Thermobifida alba: one gene and its partner. The protein of the gene in region 2 interacts with the protein of the main gene of each other region in a pairwise test. Links are inferred from orthologs where the notes say so. Each region holds a gene or a part of one and is shown on either strand. Other genes may lie near its edges. The genes, in order: FOF52_RS03725 and ndk.

Region 1 (7,208 bases), 1.7 Mb from region 2 along the record:
CCGTGCGCGCCACCAGGTACTCCCCGAAGGTGGCGTGCAGGAACTCGTAGACGCTGCGGGTCTGCCCCTGCTGCACGGCGCGGGCCTCGTGCACGAAGAAGAACCGGCCCAGCACCTGGTGGGCGGCGCTGATCCGGCCGCCCAGCCCGGCCTCGCCCGCGTCCACCGCGGCGTCGGGGAACAGCACCGCCAGGTCGGCCTCCAGCTGCTCGGCGCCCACCCACTGCTGGTGGCGGACGAACATGGCCACGGCCACCACCTCCAGGCGGCGCAGCTCCTCCTCCACAGCCCGCGCCAGCTCCGCCCCGCCCAGCCGGGGGCGGTGCTTGCGCACCTCCCGTTCGGCGAACGCGGTCAGCAGCCGCTCGTACAGCTCGGCGCGGCCCAGCGCGGCGGCGTCCCGCTGCAGCCGGTTGCCGTCGGCGTCGAACACCAGCAGCATGAGCAGCAGCAGCGGCTGCTCGGCCAGCTCCCGGTAGCGCAGCAGCGTCTCCTCCGGCAGCGGGCGCAGCCCCCGCGCGGCCAGCGCTGCGGCGTTGGCCCTGTTCCAGACCGCCAGCATGCGGGTGACCCGGGCGTCGGTGAACGGCTCCAACCGGATCACCGGCGTGCCCGGCGGGAAGCGGACGCGGTCGGCGACCACGGTGCGGCTGGTGACGACCACCGCCACCGGGCGGCCCAGGGCGGCCTGGTGCTCCTGGAACCGCTGCACCTGCTCCAGGTAGTCGGACCGGTGCACCCCGGTGGCCTGGAGCAGTTCGTCGAAGCCGTCGAGGATCACCACGGGCAGCGCGCCCTCGGCCGCGTCGGCCAGGTCCCGCCAGGACACGCGGGTGTGCAGAGTCGCGGAGAGCCCCTCGTCGAGCTGCGCGTGGATCGGCGCGTCGGCCGGCACCGACCGCAGCTCCACGCGCAGCGGCAGGAAGTCGCCGAACGGCAGCCGCGCCGCCAGCATCCGGGTGAGCTGCGACTTGCCCGCACCGGGGTGGCCGAGCAGCACGATCGGCCGGAAGTGGCACTCGCGCTGGGTGAGCAGCGACACCAGCAGCGGCTGCAGGTCGTCGTGGCGGGCGGCGCCGTCCCACCACGGGTCCGCGGAGGGGGCGGCGTCGGCGTCGGTGAACCGCAGCCGGCCGCCCAGGTCCACGTAGGCGTCGCGCACCAAGGGCAGCACCACCCCGTCGGGGGCCTCGCCGGTGGCGAGCAGCGGCTCCTCCAGCACCGACTGGTAGAGCCGTTCCAGTTCGGTGAGCCTGCGCCGCGCGCCCGGGGCGGTCAGCTGCCCCAGCAGGTCGGCGATCTCGGTCAGGCCGACGCGGACCTCCGCGACCCGTGCGCGGGTGTCCTCGTGCGCGGCCAGGTTCGCCCACACCCCGAATTCCGGAACGTCGGCGGCGAGTTTTCGGTACGACTCGACGTGGCGGCGGCGGGCCAGTGCGGGCACCTCGTCCAGGGCCGCGGCGACCCGGGCCCGACCGGCCTCGTCGAGCCCCTCCCACGCCTCCAGGCCCTGCAGGAACCGGAGCAGGGCGGCGGTCGCGGCCCGGTAGGGCGGCGCGTGCTCGCCGCCGTCCGCGGCCGGCGGCAGGGTCGGGGCGTCCTGTTCGGGGGCGCGCAGCACGTCGCCGAACAGCGCGTACTGCTCCTCCCGGGTGATGCGCAGGTCGCGCAGGGCCAGCGGGCAGCCGGGCCGGTCCAGCGCCTCGTCCAGGGCCTCGAACAGCGCGGTGATCCGCAGGACCAGGTCGGCGGCGGCGACCCGTTCGGTGCGGTCCCAGCGGCTCACCCCGGTGATCTTCTCCCGGATGCCGGTGACCGCGGCCTGCCCGTACCGCACCACCTGCGACTGCAGTCCCAGCACGTCGGGAACCCCCAACGCGCCGAGAGTGCCTGTGACCACGGCCTCACCGAACCCGAGTAGGGTCGGGTCGTCGCCGCCGAGGATCCGCAGGGCGTCGGCGTAGGAGAGGGTCTTCTTCGCCACGGGGGGCCGCCTTCCGGCTACGGAGTGGGAGGGATGTCCATTGTGACGTTCCCGTGACGGTTGCCCAAATTCCGCTGTGGGCACGAGCCCATGCGGCGGCGGCACACCCGGGAGGAAAGAAGAGGAATGCGATCGATCATCCGGGCGGTCACCTTCGACTGCGCCGACCCCTACGCCCTGGCCGAGTTCTGGGCGGGGGCCCTCGGCGCCGCCATCGCCCCCGGCAGCAGGCCCGGCGACCCCGAGGTCTCCGTCGACACCCCCGACGGCCAGCCGCGGCTGCTGTTCCAGCGGGTGCCGGAGAACAAGGTGGCCAAGAACCGGGTCCACCTGGACCTGACAGGGGCGGGCACCGACCGCGACAGGGAGGTGGAGCGGCTGGTCGGCCTGGGCGCGACCTTCGTCTCCGACCTCCGCGGGGCCGACGGGAAGGGGGGCGTGGTGCTCGCCGACCCCGAGGGCAACGAGTTCTGCGTGGTGTCCGGGTGATCCGGGGCCGCGGGCGCGGGCCGCACCCCCGCGGCGCCCGGGGCGGGATCAGCGGCGCGGCCTCCAGTGCGGGGGCCGCTCCAGGTGGGCGGGCAGCCGGGTGGAGGTGTCGCCGACGGCCGAGGCGAGCTGGGACCGGGTGAGGAAGAGCGCGTCGCCGAGGTCGGCCCCGCACAGGTCGGCCCCGCGCAGGTCCGCGCCGGTCAGGTCGGCCAGGCGCAGGTCGGCGCCGCTCAGGTCGGCCGCGACGAGCAGCGCCCCCCGCAGACTGGCGCCCCGCAGGTCGGCGCCGCGCAGGTCCGCGCCCGCCAGGTCGGCTCCCCGCAGGTTCTGCCGCCTGCCCGGGGCGGCGGCCCGGGCCAGCTCGCTGGCCCGCAGCAGCAGCGGGTTGACCTCGTCGCGCAGGGCCGCCACGTCCACCGCCGACAGCGTCTCGGCGTCGGCGCGGGTGAGCTGTTCGACTGCGTCTCGGCGGCGGCGCAGCGCGCCGTGGACGGGGCGGGCCCGGGGCAGGGCCGCCGCCTCGGTCAGGTACCACAGCAGTTCGTGCAGGTGCCGCATGACGGGGAAGACCGCGAACATGGGCCGGGCGAGCTCGGGGAAGCGCCGCCAGTCCCGCCCGCCGAAGGTGGTCTGGGCGACCTGCTGCCCCGCGCCGAAGCAGTCGAAGACCGCGCAGCCGGCGAACCCCTCCTCGCGCAGCCGCGCGTGGATGCCGCAGGAGAAGTCGCCGAGGAGGTGGTGGCACGGCCTGCCCGCGGGCTTGTCCACCGCGAAGTCCGCCGAGGCGGCGAAGGGCAGGGCGACGCAGCACAGCGCGAAGCAGCGGGAGCAGTCGGCGCGCAGGGCGGCGGAGGAAGGTTTCTGGGACAAGACCGGCAGCCTCCGGGAAGGGAAGGGCGAGGGCACGTCGTGCCCGGAGCCCTTCCCATTCTGCCTCCCGGCGGCCCGCCGCCCGGAGCGGGACGCCGGGAAGGGAAGGATTCCGGTCCGGGCGGCCGCGGGGTTACGGCAGGCGCCAGTCCATCGGTTCGGCGCCCTGCTTCTCCAGCAGGGCGTTGGCGCGGCTGAACGGGCGGGAGCCGAAGAAGCCGTTGTGCGCCGACATCGGGCTGGGGTGGGTGGACTCCACGCACGGCACGTGCGGCATGAGGGGGCGCAGGTTGCGGGCGTCGCGGCCCCACAGGATCGCGACCAGGGGCTTGTCGCGGGCGGCCAGCGCGCGGATCGCCTGATCGGTGACCTCCTCCCAGCCCTTGCCGCGGTGCGACCCCGCCTTGCGCGGCGCGACGGTCAGCACCCTGTTGAGCAGCAGCACCCCGCGTTCGGCCCACGGGGTGAGGTCCCCGCTGGACGGCATCGGGTACCCCAGGTCCTGGGTGTACTCGGTGAAGATGTTGCGCAGGCTGCCCGGCAGGCGGCGGGTCTCCGGCGACACCGAGAAGCTCAACCCCACGGCGTGCCCCGGGGTGGGGTAGGGGTCCTGCCCCACCAGCAGCACCCGCACCTCCTCGAAGGGCTGCCGGAAGGCGCGCAGCACGTTCTCCCCGGCGGGCAGGTAGGTGCGGCCCTCGGCCACCTCCTGCCGCAGGAAGTCGCCCATCTGCGCGATGCGGTCGGCCACCGGCGCCAGCGCCTCGGCCCAGCCGCTGTCCATGATCTCGTGCAACGGTCTCGACATGGTTGGCACCCTAGCGGCGGCCGACGACAGCGGCGGCGGATTCGCGCCTCCCGGTCCCGGAGTGCGGCTCAGTGCCCCGGACGCAGCCAGCGGGACAGCCGCTGCCGGGTCCGCGCCGTCGCCGGGTGGTCCGGGCCGTGGCGGCGCACGTGGTCGTCGAGCAGCGCCCGGTACAGCCGCACCGCCCCGGCCGGATCGCCCGCCAGCCCGGTGTAGGCGGCCAGGTAGTGGCGGGCCTCCAGGGTGCGGGAGGCGTCCGCGCCCAGCAGCCGCTCCAGGTCGGAGACGAGGGCGCCCAGCAGCTCCGCCGCCCGCGCGTACTGGCCCGACTCGCCGACGTCCACGGCGAGGAACAGCCGGTTGTCGAGCACCCGCGTGGCGTCCGGCCCGTACGCGGCCACCAGGTCGTCCAGCAGTTCCCGGCGCAGGGCTGCGGCCTCGGCGCGCCGCCCCGCCCGGCCGGTGTTGACGGCCAGGTAGTGGCGGGCGGTCTGCGTCTCCGGGTGGCCGCGGCCGTAGTGGCGGTCCAGGTCGGCGACGAGGGCGCCCAGCAGTTCCGCGGCCCGCGCGTACTCGCCGGCCTTGCCGGTGAGCTGGGCGTGGCGGCGGCGGGCCCGCAGCGTCTCGGGATGGTCGGCGCCGTAGACCTCGGCCAGTTCGCCCAGCAGACCGCCCAGCAGCCGCGCCGCCTCGGCCGCCGCACCGCCGTCGGCGAGGCGTTCGGCCTCCTCCAGCGACCGCTCCAGGGACCGCCGCCGCTCCGGAGCGACCGTCGGAGCCGGGGCGGCGCCCGCCGCCGGCGGCGGGGGAGCGGTCGGCGGGACCGTCGGCGCGGACCGGGCGCCGGAGCCGTCCAGGCGCAGCGACAGCAGCCGGTCGCGGACCCACAGGGCGCTCTCCGGCCGCTCGGCGGGGTCCTTGGCCAGCAGCGCGGCCACCAGTTCGGCGAGGTCCGCGGGCACGTCCGGACGCAGCCCGGCGAGGTCGGGCGGGGGCTCGGTCAGGTGCATGCGCAGCACCGGCATCGGGTCGGGGGCCTGGAACGGGGGCCGCCCGGTCAGCATCTGGAACAGCACCGCGCCGAAGGAGTACAGGTCGCTGGCCGCCCCCACGGACAGCATCTGGATCTGCTCGGGGGACATGTACAGCGGCGTGCCGAACAGGTCGCCGGTGCGGGTCAGCCGACGGCTCTGCAACGCGGCCTCGTGGAACCCGGCGATGCCGAAGTCCAGCACCTTCACCGTGCCGCCGTCGGCCGCGGCGGCGTCCACGACCATGAGGTTGCCGGGTTTGACGTCGCGGTGCACCACCCCCGCCGCGTGCGCGGCGGCCAGGCCCGCGCACACCTGGGCGCCCCAGCGCGCGGCCAGCGCGACCGGCAGCCGCCCCCGCTCCCGCAGCAGCACGTTGAGGGGGCGGCCCGCGACCAGTTCCATGACCGCGTAGACGGTCTGCCCGTCGGCGCCGTAGTCGTAGAGGATGACGATGTTGGGGTGCCCGGCCAGCCGCGCGGTCACCCGGGCCTCCCGGCGGAACCGTGCTACCGTCCCGTCGTCCGAGATCGCCTCGGGGTGAACCAGCTTGACCGCCACGGGGCGGTCCAGCCGCTCGTCGTGACCACGCCAGACCTCCCCCATGCCTCCGGAACCCAGTCGTTCGACCAGGCGGTAGCGGCCGTCCAGTACACGCTGTGCCACGTCGTCCTCCAGCGGGAGCCTCCCGAGGCCAACCTATCCAGCCGAACCCGGCCGCCGGACATCCGGATCACAGAGGGGTGAAGGGCTCCCCCGCCGTGACCGCGAGGGGCTATCGTTTCTCCTCGCGCTTTCCACCGTCCAGCCGAACCCCCGAACCGGAAAGTGAAGCAGACCAGTGAGTTCTACGTTGTACGTCGGCCCGGACTCCCAACCGGACAAGTACCGTCTGGTGCGGTCGGTGGGACGGGGCGGTGAGGCCACCCTCTACCTCGCCGAGGTGACTCTGGCGGGCCAGACCGAGCCGGTGGTCGTCAAGGTCCTCGACGCGGACGCGGCCGCCTCCCCCGAGCAGTTCGCCGAACTCAGCAGGCGCTGGAGCGAGCAGGCCGAACTGCTGCGGTTCATCACCCGGCTGGGCGTGGTCGGGGTGCGCGAGCACTTCGAGGGCGCCCCCGAGCACCGCGCGGGCACAGCCGCCGAGGCCACCGGCCGGGCCCTGTACCTGGTGATGAACCACGTCGAGGGCGTGGACCTGCGCGACTGGCGGGCCGAGCACGCCGTGGAGGGCCTGCGGGGGCAGCGGACGGCGCTGGGCTACCTGGAGCAGGTCGCCGAGGTCCTCGACGTGCTGCACTCCGGCCGGGCCACCCCCTCCAAACGCCCGGTGGTGCACGGCGACCTGTCCCCCGGCAACATCATGGTCAACGAGGACGGCCAGGCCGTCCTGGTGGACTTCGGACTGAGCCGCATCGCCGCCCGGCACCTGACCTCGCGGCCGTGGTTCACCCCCGGCTACGCCGCCCCCGAGATCTTCAACGGCGAGTACTCCCCGGCCGGCGACCGCTACGCCTTCGGCGCCGTCGCCTACTTCGTGCTGTCGGGCGAGGAGCCGCCGCCCTCCCCCGAACAGCTGCGCGACGCCTTCGTGAACCTGCCGGTCATGGCCGCGGCAGGCCCCGACCAGCGGGAGCGGGTCGCCGCGATGTTCGCCGCCGACCCGGACGCCCGACCCACGGCGCTCGACTGGATCAGGACGGTCCGCTCGGTCAGCACCTCGGCGCCGTGGAGCGCCCCGGTGACCGAGCCGGGCCTGCCGCGGCCCACGCCGGCCGCGCCGCCCGGTCCCGCGGCGCCGCCCCCGAGCGGCCCCCGGGTGAGCGGTCCGCCGCCGCAGAGCGGACCGGACCACCCCGCCCCGGGCGGCCCCGCGGCCGCCGAGGGGGCCGGCGCGCCCCGCCCCTCCGTGCCGCAGCAGGGGGGACCCGCCACCCCGCAGGAGCCCGCCGTCCCGCGGCAGCCGGACGCCCCGTTCGGCGGTCTTGGCCCGCAGCGCCCGGTCGGCGGACTGCGCGGCATG
Region 2 (7,129 bases):
TCTGTTTCAGTTGTCCCCTCGGTGCCGTCTGCACCGTTGTTGGGCTCGTTTTCGAGCATCCGGGCGGTCTCCCGTCAAGTTCTCGGGCGCGGCCCCGCACGTGGTGCCCGGCCGCGGCGCGCAAGAACTGTCGTTGTCAATAATCCGCGCCGGCGTCGCGACCGCGACGCCGGTCAAAGTCCCTGAGGTGCGCTCACGTTCCCCGATCCGGACCGCGCCGAGGCGGATCCGGCGTGTGCGCTGACGACGGTGGCGCCTGACTCCGAGGCCGCGTTGTCCGCGGCGAGCGGGTCCGCGATGGTTCCGGAGTCCTCGTCGAGCGGCCCCTGCGCCAGCCTGGTCATCTTCGTCGATGACGGCGGGGCGAGGTCGGCGATCTGACGGAGGCCGGTCACCACGTCGTCGGGTCGTACGACAGGAGTGGTGTGCCGCACGATCAAGCGAAGTATGGCATATGTCTCTTGTTGTTCCGTTGCGGCGCGCCTGTCGACGTCCAGCAGGAAGACGGGTGAGCGGGCGTCGAAGCGGCGGCGTCCCTTCTTGGTGAGCCTCTCCACCTCGATCCGCTCGGCCGCGAGGAACGCGGCCACGGCTGCCGCGGCGTCGTCGGGGTCGACGCCCGGAAGTTCGATTCGCCACTCCGACGCCTCCAGGCGGTCTGCCAGACCGCCCGCCGCTGCCGGGGCCACCGTGAGGATGTCGATGCCTTCGGGCATCGCCTCGTCGAGTCGCTCGCGCAACCGTTCGGGGTCCATCGGCTCGGCCAGAGTGAGTTCGCAATACTCCGCCTCACTCGCCACTCCCGTGGGGGCCGCGCCCGTGTAGGAGATCTTGGGATGAGGCGAGAACCCCGCTGAGAAGGCCACGGGTACCTGGGCCCGGCGCAGCGCACGTTCCAGTACGCGGGCGATGTCGCGATGGCTCGCGAATCTCATCCGGTGGCGTTTGGCGTACCGCACGCGCATCCGTTGGGCCTGGTGACCGGTGGAGAGCGAATCGGCGCCCTCAAGTGCGGGGGGCAGCTCTGCTCCTTTCCTCGGACTCCCGCGGGCCGGCACGGCAGGACCGTGTCCCCTCGGGAGAGGTTCGTCTTCTTTTCAGCCTACGGGGCGTGTCGGCGACTCCGCGCCACCGCCCTCATCGAGGTACAACCCCTCGCGGCGAGCGTGTGTTCCGCCACAGTCAATGCTCTTCCCACTGCGACCGGAGTTGAAAAGCGCACCTTTTGGGACGGGCGGTCCGGCGACGGCGCGCCCCGGGCCCGTCCGCCGCCGGGGCGAAGGCGTGGGGCCCCGGGAAAAAGTCCCGGTCCGCTGCCAACCGATCCCGCCCCCGGTACGTCCAAGTACGTGTACGGCCCGGCGCGAGCGGGGTGCCGGGCCGTACCCCGTCTCCCGGGGCACTTCCCGCGCAGCCCCGCCTCTCACACCACGCTCAGCGGCAGCAGTCGGCGCCCCGCGGTGTCGTGGGTCTGGATCTGGGTCCCCATGCTCGGGCAGACGCCGCAGTCGTAGCAAGGGCTCCACCGGCAGTCGTCGACCTCCACGGCCTCCTCGCCGTGCAGGGCGTCCTGCCAGTCCTGCCAGAGCCACTCCCGGTCCAGCCCCGCGTCCAGGTGGTCCCAGGGCAGTACCTCGTCGGCGTCGCGCTCGCGCACCGTGTACCAGTCCACGTCCACCGGCTCGTCGGCCAGCACCGCCTCGGCGGCGTCCATCCAGCGCTCGTAGGAGAAGTGCTCGCTCCAGCCGTCGAAGCGGCCCCCCTCGCGCCACACCCGTTCCACGACCCGGCCCAGTCGGCGGTCGCCGCGGGAGAGCAGCCCCTCGATGATGGAGGGCTTCCCCTCGTGGTAGCGCAGGCCGATCGACCTGCCGTACTCCCGGTCGGAGCGGAGCGCGTCCCGCAGCTTGCGCAGCCGGGCGTCGACGACCTCGTGCGGGGCCTGTCCCGCCCACTGGAAGGGGGTGTGCGGCTTGGGCACGAAACCGCCGATGGACACCGTGCAGCGGATGTCCCGGCGTCCGGTGACCTCGCGTCCGGCCCTGATGACCTCGCGGGCCAGGTCGGCGATGGCCAGGACGTCGGCGTCCTCCTCGGTGGGCAGCCCGCACATGAAGTACAGCTTGACCTGTCGCCAGCCCGCGGCGTAGGCGGCGGTGACGGTGCGGATCAGGTCGGCCTCGGTGACCATCTTGTTGATGACCCGGCGCATCCGCTCGCTGCCGCCCTCGGGCGCGAAGGTGAGCCCGGAGCGGCGGCCGTTGCGGGTGAGCTCGTTGGCCAGGTCGATGTTGAAGGCGTCCACCCGGGTGGAGGGCAGGGACAGGCCGGTGTGGGTGCCCTCGTAGCGGTCGGCGAGGTTCCTGGTGATGTCGCCGATCTGGCTGTGGTCGGCGCTGGACAGCGACAGCAGGCCGACCTCCTGGAACCCCGAGGAGCGCACCCCCTGGTCGACCATCCGGGCGACGGCCTGCTCGCTGCGCTCGCGCACCGGACGGGTGATCATCCCGGCCTGGCAGAAGCGGCAGCCGCGGGTGCAGCCGCGGAAGATCTCCACGCTGTAGCGCTCGTGGACGGACTCGGCGATCGGGACGATCGGGTTCTTGGGGTAGGGCCACCGGTCGAGGTCCATGACGGTGTGCTTGTGCACCCGCCACGGCACCCCCTCCCGGTTGGGCGTGTACCGCTCGATGCGGCCGTCGGGCAGGTAGGTGACGTCGTAGAACTTGGGCACGTACACCCCGCCGGTGGCGGCCAGACGGGCCAGCAGCGCGTCGCGTCCGCCCGGGGAGCCCTCCCGGCGGAACTCGCGGACGATCTCGGTGATCGCCAGCGCGATCTCCTCGCCGTCGCCGAGGACGACGGCGTCGAGGAAGTCGGCGATGGGCTCGGGGTTGAACGCGGCGTGTCCGCCGGCCAGCACGATCGGGTGCTCGTCGGCGCGGTCTGCCGCGTGCAGCGGGATGCCCGCCAGGTCCAGCGCGGTGAGCAGGTTGGTGTAGCCCATCTCGCTGGCGAAGCTGACGCCCAGCAGGTCGAAGGCGGCCAGGGGGCGGTGCGCGTCCACGGTGAAGTGCGGCACCCCGTGCTCGCGCATGAGCTTCTCCAGGTCGGGCCAGACCGCGTAGGCGCGTTCGGCGAGCACTCCCTCGCGCTCGTTGAGGATCTCGTAGAGGATCTGGACGCCCTGGTTGGGGACACCCACCTCGTAGGCGTCGGGGTACATCAGCGCCCACCGCACCTCGGTGTCGTCCCACTCCTTGACGACGGAGTTCAGCTCACCCCCCACGTACTGGATCGGCTTCTGCACGTGCGGCAGCAGCGCTTCCAACTGCGGGAAGACGGATTCGACAGTCATCGGAAAAAGGGCCTCACGTTCGCGGTCGCTCGGCGACGGACAGGAGACGGCGCCTGTTCCTGCCAGGATAGGCGCCCTCGGGGCAATGCGGTGAATCGCGGGAGCGGCCCCGGTGTCCCCGGGGTCGACCGGGCGGGCGGCGCCGTCGGGACCGCCGGCGGCCGCGGGACTCGCGCTGTGCTCCGCCGCGGCCCGTCCCGGCCCGCCGGGGGCGAGCCCTCTCCTCCGCCGGTCCGCGGTCACCGTGCCTCCCCGGTGCGCGCGTGCACCCCCAGGACCAGGCCGACCGCGGTGAGGTTGGCGACGGCCGCGCTGCCCCCGTAGGAGACGAACGGCAGCGGCAGTCCGGTGACCGGGCTGAGCCCCAGGGTCATGCCGATGTTGACGAACACCTGGAAGCAGAACCAGGCCGCCACCCCGACGCAGACCAGGCGGCCGTAGGGCTGGTCGCAGCGGGCGGCGGTGCGCAGGACGCGCAGCAGCACCACGCCCAGCAGCACGATGACCGCGCACCCCCCGGCGAAGCCGAGCTCCTCGGCCACGACACTGAAGATGAAGTCGGTGTGCTGCTCGGGCACGAGCTTGCCGCTGGTCTGCCAGCCCTGGAACAGTCCGGCCCCGCCCAGCCCTCCCGAGCCGACCGCGATGAGCGCCTGGTTGACGTTGTACCCCGCCCCCAGCGGATCGGCGCCCGGGTCGAGGAACGAGACGAGCCGCGCCACTTGGTAGTCCTTGAGCAGGCCGAGCCACCACACCGCGAGCGCCCCCAGTGCGCCGCAGCCGAGCAGGCCCAGCGGCCAGCGCGGCGAGGCACCGGAGAGGGCGAGCATGGCCAGATGGATCACGCCCAGCACCAGCGCGCTGCCCAGGTCCGGTTGCAGCAGGACCAGCCCCGTCGGCACCGCCAGGACTCCCAGGCTGAGCAGCACCTCCCGGGCGGCGGGGGCGCGTGTCCGGTCGGGGGGTCCGCCCAGCACCGCGGCGACGGTCAGGATCAGCGCGATCTTGGCGGTCTCGGCGGGCTGGGCCTGGAGGCCGCCGACGGCGATCCAGGCCCGGGAGCCGTTGACGACCTCCCCCAGCGGGCCGAGCACCAGCAGCAGCGCGACGGTCACGGCCACGAGGAGCACCGGGGCGTAGGCGCGCACCCTCCGGTGGTCCACCGCGGCGACGGCGAGGCAGAGCGGCAGGGCCAGCAGGAGGTGTCCCAGATGCCGCCAGGCGTGCCCGGTGGGCCCCGGCGGCCCGCCCGGCTGGAGGGTGGCCGACCACACCATCAGGGCGCCCAGCACGCCGAGGGTCAGCACCGCTGCCAGCAGCACCCAGTCGAGGCGGCGGGGCACGACCCGGGCGGTGAGCCGGACGAGGCGCGACAGCGGAGCGGGCAGTCGCACGGACTGGTCGAAACGGAGCGACATGCGGCGCCTTTCCGGATCACTCGTCGACCGGACGGACCGCTCCGTCCGGCTGGTCCTCGAAAGGTCCGGCGAAGCGGGGTGCGGCGCCGTCGGCCGGCCGCATGCGTCCCCCGGCGCACCCGCCCCCGGCCCCGGCCGGGGGCCCGTGGCGCGCCGGCGGGCAGTCGGCGGTGTCCAGGAACCGCCCCTGGACGGCGGGGGCGACCACGTGGACGTGGTTGTTCTCGGCCAGCGCCCGGTAGTGCTCCCCCATCGGCACCTGGAGGTACCACAGCCGGCCCACGAGGAGCGCCAGCAGGCACACCACCAGCGCCTGGGCTGCGAGCACGGGCCAGTGCCCGCGGGCCCGCACCGGATCACCCATCGGTTCCCCTCCCCTTCCGACCGCGCCGCGGCGCCGGTCGCGGCGGATCCGCCGGCGGGGGGAGCGTGCGCCGCCGGACGGGCCGCGGCCCCGGTGCGGGGCCGGACGGGACGGCAGAGGCGCCGCTGACCACCGCCGGGAGCGCGCCCCCCGCCCGCCCGCGCGGGGAGGCGGAGGCGTCCGCGGTTCCCGGTCCGGCCGCCGTGTCACGGCCGGGGCCGACGGGTGTGGTGGTCATGGGCATCCTCAGCGGTGTCGGACGGGCTACGGCTCGTCGGGCGGACGCGGCGCGGCCACGGGCGCCGCGGAGCGCTCCGTGACCCGCCACCCCCTAGCGTAACTCTCCGAAGTCACGTAGTTACACAAACGCGCCGGTTTGTCGCAACGTGCCGCAGACAGCACCGCGGCCGGACGGATGGTTCCGTCCGGCCGCGGTGCGGATGCGCTGTGCCGGTGTCCGGGGGCCGCCGAACTCAGGCCAGGTCGGGGAAGAACAGTTTGATCTCGCGCTCGGCCGAGTAGGTGGAGTCCGAACCGTGCACGATGTTGGCCTGGACGTCCAGGCCGTAGTCACCGCGGATGGTGCCGGGGGCGGCCAGGACCGGGTCGGTCGCGCCAGCCAGGGAGCGGAACGCCTCGACCGCGCGGTTGCCCTCCACCACCATGGCGACCAGCGGACCGCCGGTGATGAACTCGACCAGCGAGGAGAAGAACGGCTTGTCGGTGTGCTCCTCGTAGTGGCTCCTGGCGGTCTCCTCGTCCAGGGTGCGCAGCTCAAGCGCGATGATCTTGAGTCCCTTGCGCTCGATGCGGGAGATGACGTCGCCGACGATGTTGCGACGCACGCCGTCGGGCTTGATCAGGACAAGGGTGCGCTCCACGGTTCTTCTCTCCTCGACGGGTCGTTCACTGTGCACGGTGCCACCGGCCGGGCCCGCCGCTTCCGTGCGGCGTTCCGCCCCGGTGGTGGGTACCCTACCGGTTCGGCGGTCGCGTCCCGCGCGTTCCGGGCGGCAGCAGCCGGGTCAGGCTCCGCCCGCGTCCTGCGACGCGCCGCGCATCGCCTCGACGCGCCGTCCCAGGACCACCCCGGCGATCCACAGGCCGACGAAGACGATGCCCAGGTAGGCGAGGCCCGGCACCACCAGGCCGCTGGCCAGGAACGCCGCCTGCAACACGCACGCGGCGTAGAAGCCCCAGGTGAAGCGCTGCAACGCGGCCAGGACCAGCGCAGCCAGGGCGAGACCGCCCCAGACTGCTCCGGCCAGGGCGGGCGAGTGTCCGCCGAGCTGGATGGCGACGGGGACGGCCAGTCCCAGCACCACCGCCTCGAAGGCCAGGACAACGGCGCAGACGGTCCGCACGGTCACTCCTTCTTCATCAGGTGGGTGGCGTCCCCCGCGGTGACCACCGAGCCGGTCACCAGCACCCCGGCGCCGCCGAACTCGGTGTCCCGCTCGGCCAGGGTGACGGCCGCCTCGATGGCGTCGTCGAGACGGGCCGCCAGGTGGACGCGGTCGTCGCCGAAGACGTCCTCGGCGACGCGGTGGAGCTGCTCCGGCGGCAGCGCGCGCGGCGAGGAGTTGGCGGTGACCACGATCTCGTCGAGCAGCGGCTCCAGCGGCTCCAGGATCCCCTCGGCGTCCTTGTCCGCCAGGACCGCCACCACCCCGACCAGCCGGTCGAAGGAGAAGGCCTCGCGCACCGCCTCGGCCGTCGCGGCCATGCCCGCCGGGTTGTGCGCGGCGTCGACGAGGACGGTGGGGCTGGTCCGCACGATCTCCAGCCGTCCGGGCGAGGTGGCCGTGGCCAGGGCGGCACGCACCAGCTCGGGGTCGAGCCCCTCCTCACCCTCGGTGGGGGCGGCGAACGCCTCGACCGCGGCCACCGCCACGGCCGCGTTGGACGCCTGGTGGACGCCGAACAGCGGGAGGAAGATCCCGTCGTACCCCGCGCGCAGTCCCTTCACCGCGACCTGCTGGCCGCCGA

The links.
Region 1: the proteins of ndk (region 2) and FOF52_RS03725 interact in binary tests that used the Escherichia coli proteins (3 or more experiments, as listed by UniProt). The link is inferred for Thermobifida alba from one-to-one orthologs.

Annotation. Positions count from the first base shown.
Region 1 is NZ_CP051627.1:804,780-811,987, forward strand. The notes cover bases 2,318-5,208. They hold FOF52_RS03725 (uracil-DNA glycosylase), read right to left. Parts: upstream 4,155-5,208; coding sequence 3,480-4,154; downstream 2,318-3,479. Other genes in these bases: FOF52_RS03715 (VOC family protein), read left to right, coding at 2,318-2,473; FOF52_RS03720 (pentapeptide repeat-containing protein), read right to left, coding at 2,522-3,346; FOF52_RS03730 (serine/threonine-protein kinase), read right to left, coding at 4,223-5,208. Also shown: FOF52_RS03710 (NACHT domain-containing protein), read right to left, coding at 1-1,984; more of FOF52_RS03715, read left to right, coding at 2,111-2,317; more of FOF52_RS03730, read right to left, coding at 5,209-5,851; FOF52_RS03735 (protein kinase domain-containing protein), read left to right, coding at 6,027-7,208. UniProt on the Escherichia coli protein: Excises uracil residues from the DNA which can arise as a result of misincorporation of dUMP residues by DNA polymerase or due to deamination of cytosine.
Region 2 is NZ_CP051627.1:2,486,552-2,493,680, forward strand. Bases 4,318-7,129 are described here. They hold ndk (nucleoside-diphosphate kinase), read right to left. Parts: upstream 6,022-7,129; coding sequence 5,614-6,021; downstream 4,318-5,613. Other genes in these bases: rodA (rod shape-determining protein RodA), read right to left, coding at 4,318-4,776; FOF52_RS11020 (hypothetical protein), read right to left, coding at 4,793-5,140; FOF52_RS11030 (DUF4233 domain-containing protein), read right to left, coding at 6,166-6,504; FOF52_RS11035 (bifunctional folylpolyglutamate synthase/dihydrofolate synthase), read right to left, coding at 6,507-7,129. Outside these bases: FOF52_RS11000 (Rne/Rng family ribonuclease), read right to left, coding at 1-59; FOF52_RS11005 (TIGR03936 family radical SAM-associated protein), read right to left, coding at 174-965; FOF52_RS11010 (TIGR03960 family B12-binding radical SAM protein), read right to left, coding at 1,424-3,358; more of rodA, read right to left, coding at 3,598-4,317. UniProt on the Escherichia coli protein: Major role in the synthesis of nucleoside triphosphates other than ATP. The ATP gamma phosphate is transferred to the NDP beta phosphate via a ping-pong mechanism, using a phosphorylated active-site intermediate.